DNA from 2 places in the Vreelandella indica genome. Region 1 is predicted to be linked to the other one. Evidence: predicted binding sites of a transcription regulator. Region 1 holds the regulator's gene; the other holds the start of a gene.
The links. The regulator LexA, encoded in region 1, represses DNA repair genes until DNA is damaged. The targets are predictions, from matches to a motif close to TACTGTNTANNTANACAGTA.
Positions count from the first base shown of each region.

Region 2: the regulator LexA is predicted to act here: its motif matches at 3,686-3,705, upstream of V8L71_RS17315 (LexA family protein).

Region 1 covers NZ_JBANSO010000017.1:56,564-63,376, reverse strand. The annotation lists gene ppsR (posphoenolpyruvate synthetase regulatory kinase/phosphorylase PpsR) at 1-709, shown strand, start outside; gene V8L71_RS12990 (hypoxanthine-guanine phosphoribosyltransferase) at 730-1,308, opposite strand; gene nagZ (beta-N-acetylhexosaminidase) at 1,357-2,388, opposite strand; gene V8L71_RS12980 (L,D-transpeptidase) at 2,453-2,989, opposite strand; gene V8L71_RS12975 (TetR/AcrR family transcriptional regulator) at 2,967-3,644, opposite strand; gene lexA (transcriptional repressor LexA) at 3,914-4,594, shown strand; gene V8L71_RS12965 (energy-coupling factor ABC transporter permease) at 4,604-5,275, opposite strand; gene purU (formyltetrahydrofolate deformylase) at 5,300-6,154, opposite strand; gene V8L71_RS12955 (ribonuclease J) at 6,385-6,813, shown strand, end outside.
Region 2 covers NZ_JBANSO010000029.1:25,887-32,699, reverse strand. The annotation lists gene V8L71_RS17330 (YbfB/YjiJ family MFS transporter) at 1-370, shown strand, start outside; gene V8L71_RS17325 (sodium-dependent transporter) at 438-1,901, shown strand; gene V8L71_RS17320 (Y-family DNA polymerase) at 1,863-3,221, opposite strand; gene V8L71_RS17315 (LexA family protein) at 3,218-3,661, opposite strand; gene V8L71_RS17310 (DUF2283 domain-containing protein) at 3,960-4,151, opposite strand; gene V8L71_RS17305 (DUF4258 domain-containing protein) at 4,163-4,408, opposite strand; gene glyA (serine hydroxymethyltransferase) at 4,738-6,003, shown strand; partial or broken gene V8L71_RS20770 (IS701 family transposase) at 6,504-6,813, shown strand, end outside.

The DNA.
Region 1 (6,813 bases):
GCTGGAAAAAGCTCAGGCACTAGCAGCCATTATCGAAGCGACAGCCAGCCGCGACGGTCATCGTCCGATCATCATTGATACCATCGTTGACCAACAAATTCGCAACGTCATTCGGCAAGCATCCGGCTTCAAGGTCGATATTTTTTCAACCTTCCTAGAGCCATTGGAACAGGAACTTAATACTCACTCTTCCTATAGCGTTGGGCGCACGCACTCAATTGGTAGCGATGACGTCTATATGGACCGGATTCACTCGGTGCACTTTGCGCTGGATAATGATGACGGAGCACGCACTCATCAATACGATAAAGCCGATATTATCCTGGTCGGCGTCTCACGCTGCGGCAAGACCCCTACCTCTCTCTATCTAGCACTCCAGTTTGGTATTCGAGCGGCCAACTATCCGCTGACGGAGGATGATTTAGACGAAGATGGCATGTTAAAACTGCCTAAGGCGCTCGCGCCCCACCGTCAAAAGCTGTTTGGGCTTACCATTGATGCGCGGCGTTTATCAGCGATACGCAATGAGCGGCGGCCGAATAGCCGTTACAGCTCCATTGATCAGTGTCTTCAAGAAGTTGGGCAAGCGGAGTCGCTTTATCGCACCATGCACATTCCCTTTATTGATGCGACGCGCTTCTCGGTAGAAGAGATCTCAACGCGGATGATTGCAGAAACGGGCTTAGCGAGGCGCTTTTCGCCCCGCTAACGATCCATTCTGCTGCTAACTTACATTCCTTTAGGGGCAAAAATTCCCGGCGCGTTTCGCCAGTAGCCTTTGTAATCCATCCCAAAACCAAACACATAACGGTCGGCGACTTCCAAGCTGCAGTAGTCGGCCTTTAAACCGGGCACCGCTTTGCGGTTATGCTGTTTATCCACCAGTACTGCTGTCGTGACACTGGCTGCCTGGGCTTCTTCGCAGTAAGCCAAAATGGCGGCTAGCGTGGCGCCTTCGTCCAAGATGTCGTCAACGATCACCACATGGCGCCCCGCCATCGGCACCTCAGGAGAGACACGCCAAAACAGCTCACCGCCGCGCAGCTCATTGCGGTATCGAGTGGCATGCAAGTAATCCACTTCAAGCGGAAAGCCCAGCCGGGTTAGCAAATGCCCTGTGGTGATTAAGCCGCCATTCATAACGCAGTAAAAGACCGGCAGCTTGTCGCCTAAATCTCGCGTGATCGCTTCCGCCATACGATCAAGTGCCCGCTCTACCTCTTGCTGAGAAATAAGGCAGTCGGCGTTATCCATCAATTCACGCATTGAGTCCAATGACTCTAAGGCTTTTTTATCCAACTTTGACATCTAAACTCCAGGCGGGTTAAAAGCTTCAATTACATCAGTCGTGTGAATTTACACAGCATTGGGTTTCGGTTTATCAGCCAATGCTTCCAACTTAGCGTGGGTACGACGCCATCTGCCCAACGCACTTAGGGCATCGATATCAGGCCGTGCACGGCTGTAGCGCAGTTTGGCGGGACGTTTGGTTTCAATACCCCGGCAGGCTTCAATCACCTCAAGTGCAGCGGCGCGATCATTGCATACCAGCAACATATCGCAACCAGCCGCTAGTGCTGCCTGGGCTCGCTGTTTGGGCCCACCCGCCTCGTGGGCGCCCGCCATACTTAAATCATCAGAAAAGATGCAGCCTTTGAAGCCCAACGATTCACGCAGCATGCCCAACCAATGAGGGGAAAACCCGGCAGGACGCGTATCGAAAGCACTGTAAATCACATGCGCAGGCATTACACCGTCTAACGGCGCGGCCAAATGGGCAAAGGGCACCAGGTCACGTTGTTTAATCACTTCTAGCGGGCGGTCATCCACCGGCAGCGCAACGTGAGAGTCTGCCGCAACTCCGCCGTGACCGGGGAAGTGCTTCCCGACAGCGGCCATACCAGCCTCATGGAGCCCTTGAATAAAGGCGCTGCCGAGCTGCGCCACATGCTGGGGATCGCGGCTAAAACTTCGGTCTCCAATAACACTTGAGATGCCGCTTTCGACATCCAGTACCGGAGCAAAGCTAAAATCCAAACCGCAGGCGGCCATTTCCATGCCCAATAGCCAGCCAGCATCTTTTGCGAGCGCAAGACCATCATCGGGGTTGGCGCTATAACATTCACCAATGCGAGCCATGGCAGGAAGACGCGTCATCCCTTCTTTAATACGCTGAACGCGGCCACCCTCTTGATCAACGGCAAGCAATAAGTCCGCACGCTCACGTCGAATATCGCTGCAGAGCTGGCGTACTTGGTAGCCGTTCTCGACATTGCGGGCAAACAGAATAACGCCCCCTACCACCGGTTCTAGCAGCAAGCGCTTTTCTGCGGCCGTTAATTTCGGGCCTTCAAGGTCGAGCATGACCGGGCCTAACGGTTGAGTCATCGTGATAGGTCCATTAAAAAAGAGGCGGTGATTCTAGACGATCGTCTAGCGGTGTCAAAACAGATTAGTCAAACGACTGACGACCGCCGTGCAGCCAAACGGGGGTACCTGGTAACGCTAACGAAAAGATATAGAGCAAATCACTATTGCGTAAACGAATACATCCGTGGGATGCAGCAACGCCCATGGGCTGATCAGGTGGCGTACCATGAAGATAAATATAGCGACGCTGTGAATCGACCTGTCCACCACGGTTCACGCCTTTTTCTAATCCGCATAGCCACAGGATGCGGGTCAAAATCCAATCCCGCTTCGGATATGCTTCAGCTAGCGCAGGAGAAAATTCCTCACCCGTCCAGCGACGACCACGGAATACCGCATTATCAGGCATCCCGCTGCCAATCGCGGCTCTTATATAGTGCCAACCATGGGGTGTTTTGCCACTACCATTGTGCTCACCAATGCCCGCGAGGCCAGACGATATCTCACACTCATGCAGCACCTTAGGCCCTCGCCAACAGCGTAGCTGCTGCTGTGTGGTATCGATTTCCAACCAGATGTCCTCTACAGGGGGAAGCTCAGCGAGCTTGGGCGTTCGCATATTTTCCTTCTTCAAGTGCTGGGGGCAACGGTGCATTCATGGCAGCCACCACTACTGGGCGCAACCGCCTAACCAAATCCCGCACGGTGACCTGCTCTTGATAATCCTTTTCAGCGATATCGCGCAGTGCATCAAGGCCTGAAAGCGTAAAAATCACCGTACCAAGCATAAAGTGTAGCCGCCAAAAGCGTTCCGCGTCAGGCAAGTCGGGCGTGGCTTGACGCACTAACTCGGTGAAGCGGGTAAACACATCACCATACTCTTGCTGAATATGACGCCTAAGATGCCCCTGCGCTTGGCTATAGGCAAGGCCCAGCAAGCGCATAAACACCTTTAAACTGTTGCGCTCGGCAGGCACAGCCAGCACGGTGGTCGCCATGGTTTCGAGTAGCGTTTCCAACGGAATAACGCGCCCTGCATGCTGGGCTTCAAGTTCATCAAGCGCAGTATGAAAACGCTGGGTGAACGGGTCCAGATAGCGTGAAAACACGGCCTGAATTAAGGCTTTTTTGGAACCAAAATGGTAATTCACCGCCGCTAAATTGACGCGCGCTTTGCTAGTGATGTTGCGCAGCGATGTTTCAGCAAAACCTCGCTCAGCAAACAGCACTTCCGCGGTGTCGAGTATTCGAGTTACCGTATCAGATTGAGCCATGCCGCTCTCCGGGGAAACGAGTGTTTAAAACATAGCAAAATACTATGCCATATCGCTGGTGGGCTCAACGCTTGATTTTCTGATGAAATATGGCTGTCTATATGAGTAGAAGCTTAGTTTAAAACGATTAGGAAAAATTCGGGGGCCTTTCTAGAGAGGGGGTTGACAAGACATGTACTGGACAGAGGAACATACTGTATACTTAACCACTTACCGATTAAGTCGACATTTAATTTGTTACTGTCTATTCACTATTTTTGGAGTCTGGTATGTCGCGTCCGCTAACCGCTCGCCAACAGCACGTATTTGATTTTATTGTTAAGACCATGGGCGAATTTGGCTACCCTCCGACCCGTGCTGAAATTGCGAAAGCACTGGGGTTCCGCTCACCTAACGCCGCGGAAGAGCACCTGCGCGCGCTTGAGCGTAAAGGCGCTATTCGCATTATTCGCAATACGTCACGCGGTATTCGCCTACCCAATCAAGAGCCCCAGGAGTTAGTAGACATCACCGCAAGCGCGTTACCCGCTGCCAATATTGAAGCCTCGCCTGCTGGCCTACCGGTGATTGGCGAAGTAGCCGCCGGGAGCCCTATCCTAGCTGCTGAGCATATTGACCGTTATTGCCCTCTGCCAGCCGAGTACTTCACTCCTAAAGCCGATTATTTGCTGCGTGTGCGAGGCCTTTCGATGAAGGATATCGGTATTTTAGAAGGTGATTTATTGGCAGTTCACCGTACCGAGCGGGTGCGCGATGGCCAGATTGTCGTTGCGCGCCTGGATGATGAAGTAACCGTTAAGCGCTTCAAACGTCAGGGCCACCAAGTAACGCTATTTGCGGAAAATGCAGACTTTGCGCCGATTGAAATCGATCTGCGTTCACAGTCACTCGACATCGAAGGTGTCGGCGTTGGCGTCATTCGTGGCGGTAATGGCCAAGCACTGGGCTAACCACCGTCATTACTGCATGTCGATATAGCGGTGGTCATTAAAGGTGGCCACCCAGTTAGGATGATAGACCAGCAGAATACTCAGCAGCATCCCGGTAATAAACGCCTCTGAAGGCATTAGTAGAGGTAAGAAGCGTGCATACTCCTGGGCAAGATAGATAGCGTTAGGGTCTGTGCCTGCCACGATAATCAGCAGCACGGCAGCCAGCCCTGCCCCTAATGTTGCCAACGCCGCCCCAAAAAACCCACAGGCAAATAAAAACACCATCAGGTTATCCGGCAGGCGGCGATCTACCAGCCGCCACACTGTGCCAATAATGGCAGCCGGAACAATGCCCGTTACCAGTACATTCGCCCCCAGTAGCGTCCACTCATTGCGGCCGATAATTACCATTGCCACATTAATGAGTATATTGCTGATCAGCGCTAATGGCGCTTTAAACACGAGTGTCATCAATACCGTAAAGACGAGATGCAGCGTTAGCCAGTCGACCGCCTGAGCGCGTAGCTGCCACATCAGCGCCACTGCCAGCGTTGCGCCTAACCAACGGTGCTGAAGAGCAGCGTCTTCCAGTAGCACTTGCCAGGGCCGCCGCCAAAGAGCCCACACCACTACGCCTAACGAGAGTAGCGAGGTGAATATCAGCGCCCAGGGCGCCAGTACACTTTGTGCGAACGACATAGCGGCTTCTCACATTATCGAGCGTTAGCTAAACACCACGGTCTTGTTGCCATGCACTAAAACCCGATCCTCAAGATGCCAGCGTAAACCGCGTGCGAGAACGGCTTTTTCAACATCACGCCCAAAGCGGACTAGATCGGTTGGGGTATGGCAGTGGCTAACGCGATGAATATCCTGTTCGATAATCGGGCCCGCGTCGAGTTCCTCGGTAACATAGTGGCAGGTGGCGCCAATCAGCTTCACTCCGCGCTGATATGCCTGGTGGTAGGGCTTCGCCCCAGCGAAAGAGGGTAAAAAACTGTGATGAATATTAATCACCCGCCCTGCATAGCGTGCGCACAGGTCAGGCGGCAGAATTTGCATATAACGCGCCAGCACGACGCAATCAGCACGTGCACTATCGATTTCTGCTTGCACCTTGGCAAATGACACTTGCTTGTTATCGGGGTCGACTGGCACATAGTGATAAGGAATGCCGTACCATTCGGTCAATGAACGCATATCGTCATGGTTGGAAATGACGCCAACAATATCGCAATCCAACTCACCCGCCTGCCAGCGATAAAGCAAATCTACCAAGCAGTGTGACTCTCTAGAGACCATCAATACCACCCGGCGGCGCTGCTGCGTATCCACCAATGACCACTGCATATCGAATTCGATTGCCACCGGCTCGAACGCTGAACGTAGCGCTTCTACCGACATCCCCACTGAATCCGCCAAGATTTCGTAACGCATAAAAAAACAGCCCGTTTCTAAATCAGAATGCTGGCTGGCTTCAGTGATAGACCCCCCTTGCTTAGCAATAAAGCTTGATACTCGGGCCACAATACCTACCCGATCAGGGCAGGACACAACTAAACGATAATAATGGGACATGTGAGCGACTCTTGACCTATTTCTAAGGTAATTATGACAAACCAACGGCTTAGGTTGCATAGTGTATCGGAAGGCCAAGGATGATTGTTAGCCGCCCCTGCCTTCCCGTATAGTTGAGTCACTACTTTTTAGGCTTTTCATAACTGATGCACTCTTCACGCGTTCAAATTCGTCCCCGTCGTCGTCCTCCGCTGCGCATGTTGCCGCTGGGGGGATGCGGTGAGATTGGCATGAATCTAACGCTCTACGGCTACGATGATCACTGGATTGTCGTCGACTGCGGCATGATGATTCGCCAGGATCTCCCCAACTCACCGCTACAAGTGCCTAATTTTGATACACCAAAAGCATTAGGGATAGCCCCGAAAGCACTATTTATTACCCACGGCCATGAAGACCACATTGGCGCCGTCGCTTGGCTCTGGCCGATGTGGAATTGTCCTATTTATGCCACGCCATTAGCCGCGGGGCTGTTACGCCTTAAATTTGCTGAACATCAACTTAGCAGCGCTGCGATTCATGTCATCGAACCAGGTGAGGCACTTGAAAGCGGGCCGTTTACGCTGCGCTACTTGTCGTTGACGCATTCAATACCCGAAAGCTGTGCCATTATGATGATGGCTGGTGGTTATCGCGTTTTACATACTGGTGACTGGAAA
Region 2 (6,813 bases), on a different contig from region 1:
GTGCATTCAGGTAGTGGGCATCGTACTGCCTGCGATTACCGCGAATGCAGCGGCGGTGTTGCTCAGCGCCGTGCTCTACGGCGGTACCTTCCTCGGCTGCGTCAGTCTGGTGCTAACCATGGCGGGGCGGCTTTATCCTTCAAGCCCAGCGCGGTTAATGGGGCAGATGACCCTGGCCTACGGCGTTGCCCAGATATGTGCCCCGGCCTTGACCGGCATGCTGGCCGAAGCCTCTGGCAATTACAGCCTAGGGCTTTGGTTGGCAGGCGGCTTTGTGGCCCTCGGCGCTGTGCTACTCGCCTGTTTACGCAAGGTGGATCAAACCGCCCAGCGTCTGGATGCTGCCGCCAAAGCCGCCGTATACGCGTAGGCCTGTTAGGCATTGCCCGCGAAATCCTATAGGATGAGCGCCTTTTTCTGACAGGGTAACTGGGCAAATGACCTCTTCTGGGCAACCTCGCACCCAGTGGCTAGGCCGCTGGGGGTTTATGTTGGCAGCAACCGGTTCGGCGGTTGGGCTAGGCAATATCTGGAAATTCCCCTATATCACTGGGGAGTTCGGCGGCGGTGCCTTCGTGCTGGTGTACCTGGCCTGTATTTTTGCCGTGGGTGTGCCGGTCATGATGACCGAGATCGCCTTGGGACGGCGCGGCCAGGGCAGCCCGGTGGATGCCGTTCGCCGCGTAGTCAATGAATCAGGCCGCTCGTCGGTGTGGTCGCTGATTGGCTGGATGGCCATGCTCTGCGGCTTTATGGTGCTGTCGTTTTACGTCGTCGTGGCGGGCTGGTCGTTCTCGTATCTGTGGAAGATGCTGACCGGTGGCTTAGCAGGCAGCAGCGTCGATGAGATGGCCGCCGTGTTTGGCGCCAACAACGCTAATCCGCTGAATCTCGGTTTCTGGAGTACCTTAGTGACGCTGCTCACCATGCTGATTGTGGGCAAGGGCGTACAGAAGGGGATCGAGAAGAGTGTCAGTTGGATGATGCCCGGCTTGGTAATCATGCTGGTGATCCTGATTGGCTTTGGCCTGTTTTCCGGTGGCTTTGGCGCGGCGGTTAACTTCCTGTTTTCGTTCAACGCGGGCAGCCTCTCCAGCGAAGGGCTGCTGGCAGCGCTGGGGCATGCCTTCTTTACCCTCTCACTGGCCTCCGGGGCGATTCTTACCTACGGTAGCTACCTGCCCAAGGGTGCTTCCATTGGCCGCACCACAGTCAGTGTGGCCGTGGCGGATACGGTAGTGGCGCTGATGGCGGGGCTAGCGATCTTTCCGGTGATCTTCGCCAACGGCATGGACCCCGGCGAAGGCCCAGGGCTTATTTTCATGAGCCTGCCCCTGGCCTTCCAGGCGATGCCGCTGGGCACGCTGTTTGGCATTTTGTTCTTCCTCATGCTCTCCATGGCCGCGTTGACCTCTGCCATTTCCATGGTGGAGGCTACGGTTTCCTGGCTGTGCGATAACAAAGGCATTTCGCGCCCGGCAGCTGCTTGGGGCACGGGTATTGTGCTGTGGTTGATCAGCACCCTGGCGATGCTGTCATTCAATCTGGGCGCGGATTGGACGCTGGCAGACAAAACCTTTTTCGACTGGCTGGATTACCTGACCTCGCGTTGGATGATGCCGTTGGGCGGCCTGGGCATGGTGCTGCTGGCGGGCTTTATATTGAAAAGCGACACCTTCCGCGATGAACTCGGCCTTGCGCCGCTGCCTTATGCACTATGGCTGGCCATGGTGCGCTACGTTAGCCCGCTCGGCATTGTGGTGATTTTTGTCGATGCGCTGGGTGTTTATCAGGTCTCTTTTGCAGCGCACTGGCCGTGGCTGCTGGCGATACTGGTGGTCATGGCGGCGCTTGGGGAAACCTTAAGCCCGCGGCTGCGTCACGCGCTTCGCGCTGGCTAGCGTTTGCTGCTTGCGCTGTTGCTCCTTCGCCTCGGCCGCTGCCACCGCGCCGGGGTGAGTGCCCACTTTCATCAGCTCATCCCAGCGCGTGGTAAAGCGGTTGGAACGGTGAGCACAGCGTAGCTGCCAGGCAGCTGGCGCATCGGTCATGCCAAAGCTGATGGTGCCTTGCCCCATACGCTGATTAATCTGATCGACCGTGGCCATCAAAAACGGATGGCGATCACGGGCCGGGGGATGCAGCAGCGAAAGCTGGTGCTCTTTGGCATCGACCAAATCGAGCAGCATCACACCGGCTTTCATGAACCGAAAGCGGGGGCGGTGAATCTGCTCAAGCCCCTGGCGTACGGCATCAAGAATCACACGCGTATCGTCGCTGGGCGAGGGTAGGGGGATCAGCGCTTGAGGAAAATATTGCGGCTGGTCGCGGCGGTGGCGGTTGGTGTTTAGAAACACCATCACCGCTCGGGCCATGCTGCCCTGTTCACGCAGTTTTTCAGCACTACGCTGGGCGTGACGGCGCAACGCGTTGTGCACTTCGGCAAACACGCCGGTCGGTTGGCCGAACGAGCGCGAGGTCATAATGCGCTGGCGCGGCTGGTCCAACGCATTCATTTCCAGGCAAGAGGTGCCGCGCAGCTCAAGCGCCGTGCGGGCCAGCACTACTGAAAAGCGTTTGCGCAGCCATTTTTCATCGCTTTCGCGCAAATCCCAGGCGGTGTTGATATCGCCAATCGCCAAACGCTCGGCAAGCCGACGCCCGACGCCCCACACACTGCCCACCGGGGTGCGCTTTAGCAGCGCCTCGGTGGTGTGATCCTGCCCGCTTAATAAGCAAACGCCTTCGTAGTGGGGGTCTTGCTTGGCAAGGTGATTAGCCAGTTTGGCAAGTGTATGGGTAGGGGCAAGCCCCACGCACACCGGCAATCCTAAATGACGACGAATACGCTGACGCAGTTTCCGCCCGAGTGCTTCACACTGCTCGGTGGTGAAACCTTCTAAATAGACGAACATTTCATCAATGGAGTAGGGCGCGATCTCTGGGCAGGCATCGCGGAGCAGTTGGGCCAGCCGCGCCGACATATCACCATAAAGCTCGTAGTTGGAAGAGAGCAGGTGAATCTCGCCACGCTGGCGCAGCCCTTCGAGTTTGAAGGCGGGCGTACCCATGGGAATATCCAGCGCCTTCAACTCGGCGGAACGCGCGATCACACAACCGTCATTGTTGGACATCACCCCAACGGGTTTACCGTCGAGCTTAGGCTGAAATACCCGCTCGCAGCTGACATAGAAGTTATTGGCGTCGACCAGACCAATCATCGCACGTACTCATGGATGACCGCGCGCACCACGCCCCATAGCTGACAGTCGCTGCCCTCAAGAGGCAAGGGCGGGTAGTGGGGATGGGTGGAACAGAGGTGGGGCGTTCCCTGGTAAAGCGCGTAGCGTTTAATCAACGCTTCGCCCTCCAGCATAGCGACCAGAATGTGGCCCAAGCGAGGCTCGATACCGCGGTCGACGATAAGCAGGTCACCCTCAAAAATCCCCCACCCCTCCATGCTGTTACCGGTAGCGGTGACATAAAACGTCTGGGTAGGGTTTTTAACCAACCGGGCATTGAGATCCAGCGTACACGGCTCGTAATCCTGCGCAGGCGAAGGAAAACCACTGAAACCAGCACGGCCCAAAAAGGTTAAATACGGCAGCGGCTGGGCGCTTAACGGCAAGGCGGGGGTAAAATGAGAAAGCTGGCCCGGCATTGTCGGCATCCTGACTTTTAAGGTGTATGTATGAATATACAGTATTTTTCATAGTGAAAGAAAATGCAAATAGGCGGGCAGTGCTGAGATTGCTTAACTGAGTTCGCAATGACAAAGAAGGGGCATTCGGAATGACACCGCTCCATGTCATTGCGAGGAGCGCAACGACGCGGCAATCTCAGCCAGCGGTGGCAGGAAGCCTGAGGTGCTTCGCTGCTTTCTCAGGGGATTAAGAAAGCGAGCAATCATAATGCCAGAAGGGCGTTGGAAGAAGTGAAAGATGCCAACGACTGGAGAGCTAGGCAGCGTGGCTCTTCAGCAAAGGCCAAGCTCCTTGCTTTGACGCGTCAAGGATAACAATTTCAGCAATTGAGCCGTCTTCGGCATAACTGATATGCGTATGCCAATCTTGAGAAACCTCTTTGGTAATAGGCTTCTCCGATAGATGGAGCACTAAAATATCATCGGCCTCATCATAGGTCGTTTTCATGACATTTCCTCCTAATTAAAATGGTGCATCACCGTCTTTACAATTAGCTGATCTTCCAATACCACTGCAGCACAAACAAGGTTGTCGGTGCGCTGCACGAACGCTTTAGCTATCCATAGTCTAGTTTCATCTTTAAAACGTGTCTTGCCTGTTTCCAGCAGTTCGCTGAGCTGCGCTTCGTTTAAGCCCCGCTGCTGCATACGCTCTCTTGCGTGGCGAGTAATATGCACTTCACGATTAAAGCGTTTGGAATACATGGTAGCCGCTCGTTAGGTTAAGCATCATTACGATAATCGCTCTACCTCCCCATGTCATTACGAGTAGTGCAGCGACGTGGCAATCTCAAGCAGCGGTGGCAGACTAACCCTAGATCGCCGCGCTTCGCTCGCAATGACAAAGAAGAGGCTATTCGGAATGACACCGAAAAGCGTTATTGCCCAATCGGTCAGTCTTTGCTGGCTCGCACAACATGAAGCACGCTCATGCACGACCTGACGCGGATGCGATGAAAGTAGTGTCAGGCTGCGTTATGATACCGGCCTCGCTTCTTCCATGATGATCCTTTCTCGTTACGAGGTTCCCGCCGATGTTCAGCCGTGATATGTCAATTGCCGGATTCGATGATGTGCTGTTTGATGCCATGCAAAAAGAAGTGGCGCGCCAGGAAGCCCACATCGAACTGATTGCTTCCGAAAACTACGCCAGCCCCCGCGTACTCGAAGCCCAGGGCAGCCAGCTGACCAATAAATACGCCGAAGGTTACCCCGGCAAGCGTTACTACGGCGGCTGTGAATTCGTCGATATCGCTGAAAACCTAGCGATCGATTACGCCAAAGAGCTGTTCGGCGCTACCTACGTCAACGTGCAGCCCCACTCGGGCTCGCAAGCAAACAGCGCCGTTTTCCAAGCACTGGTTAAGCCCGGCGACACCATTTTAGGCATGAGCCTGGACGCAGGTGGTCACTTGACCCACGGTGCCAAGCCGAGCTTTTCGGGCAAGCACTACAATGCCATTCAGTACGGCCTCAATGACCAAGAGCTGATCGATTACGACCAAGTGGCCCAGCTTGCTCGTGAGCACAAGCCCAAAATGATCATTGCCGGTTTCTCTGCTTATTCACAAATTGTGGATTGGGCCAAGTTCCGTGAAATCGCCGATGAAGTAGGCGCTTACTTACTGGTTGATATGGCGCACGTCTCAGGCTTGGTAGCGGCGGGTGTTTACCCGAGCCCCTTGCCCCATGCGCACGTGGTCACGTCTACCACCCACAAAACGCTGCGCGGCCCGCGTAGTGGTGTGATTCTCTCGGCCGAAAACGACGCCGATATCGAGAAGAAGCTGCAATCCGCCGTATTCCCCGGCGGCCAGGGCGGCCCGCTGATGCACGTGATCGCGGCCAAGGCAGTGTGCTTCAAAGAAGCCATGTCGCCCGAGTTCAAAACCTACCAGCAGCAGGTAGTGAAAAACGCCAAGGCAATGGCCAAGGTGTTTATCGACCGCGGTTACGACATCGTCTCCGGTGGCACCGAAGACCACCTGTTCTTGCTCTCGCTGATCAAGCAGGGCGTAACCGGTAAAGACGCTGATGCGGCGCTGGGCCGTGCCCACATCACCGTGAACAAGAATGCCGTTCCTAACGACCCGCAAAGCCCGTTCGTCACCTCCGGCCTGCGTATTGGCACCCCGGCAGTCACCACGCGCGGTTTCGGTGAAGAAGAGTGTACCCAACTGGCTGGCTGGATCTGCGACATTCTGGACGTGCTGGCCAAAGGCGAAGACACCAGCGCCATCGAAGCGAAGGTGCTGGATAAAGTAGCTGAGGTTTGCGCACGGCTGCCGGTTTATAAGTAATCAAACGCGGTAGCTCGCTCCATCCTAATCGCCCAACTTATTGGGCGATTAGGCCGTCTACCAGCAGCAATTACCCTCGGCACCTGGATGCTCGGTAATTCAAAGAGGTTAGAGATTTAATAACCCTACGCTTATCGAAAAATCTATTTAAAATCAATAAGTTAAAAATTTTTGCTTTGCAATATAACAGACCTGCTCTGCAATTTTGCAGGACATTTCATGAAATGGCTTTTCCTGCAAAATTGCAGACTTTCGATGTGACTAGTTTTGCTCTCCTTGATCACGCACTGCAAAACTGCAGTGTTGTTTTGCAAAATTGCAGAACTATTGAAATCCCTCAGCGCTTCAAAACCGGCATCTACCACTCTTAGCTTTTGCCACTTCCCACCGATAGCGGCACAAAAGTTGGTGGAGCTAGTCAAACTGCTACCAAGAAAGCTTGAGCGCTATCGCTCGGCACCCCGTTTTTTCTGCAGGTCTCTCAGCCACACCTACGCTAGTACTTGGTCGATGATACGGCTATCCGCAAGAAGGGCCGACATCGGTGGGTGTCAGCCGAATAGTTTGGAGAAGTCGGTAAGCAAGACAATTGCCAGGCCGCCGTCATCTTGTCAGTCGCTACGGAGCAGGCGAGCTTACCGGTGGCGTGGCAGCTCTATTTGCCGGCCTCCTGGACGGATAATCCCGACCGCTGTCACTAGGCCAGCGTTCCCGCCGACGTGGCCTTTGCCACCAAGCCAGACATCGCTTTGCAGCAGGTTCGTCAAACGATGGAGGCAGGCATCAAGACGGGCATCGTGTTGGCCGATG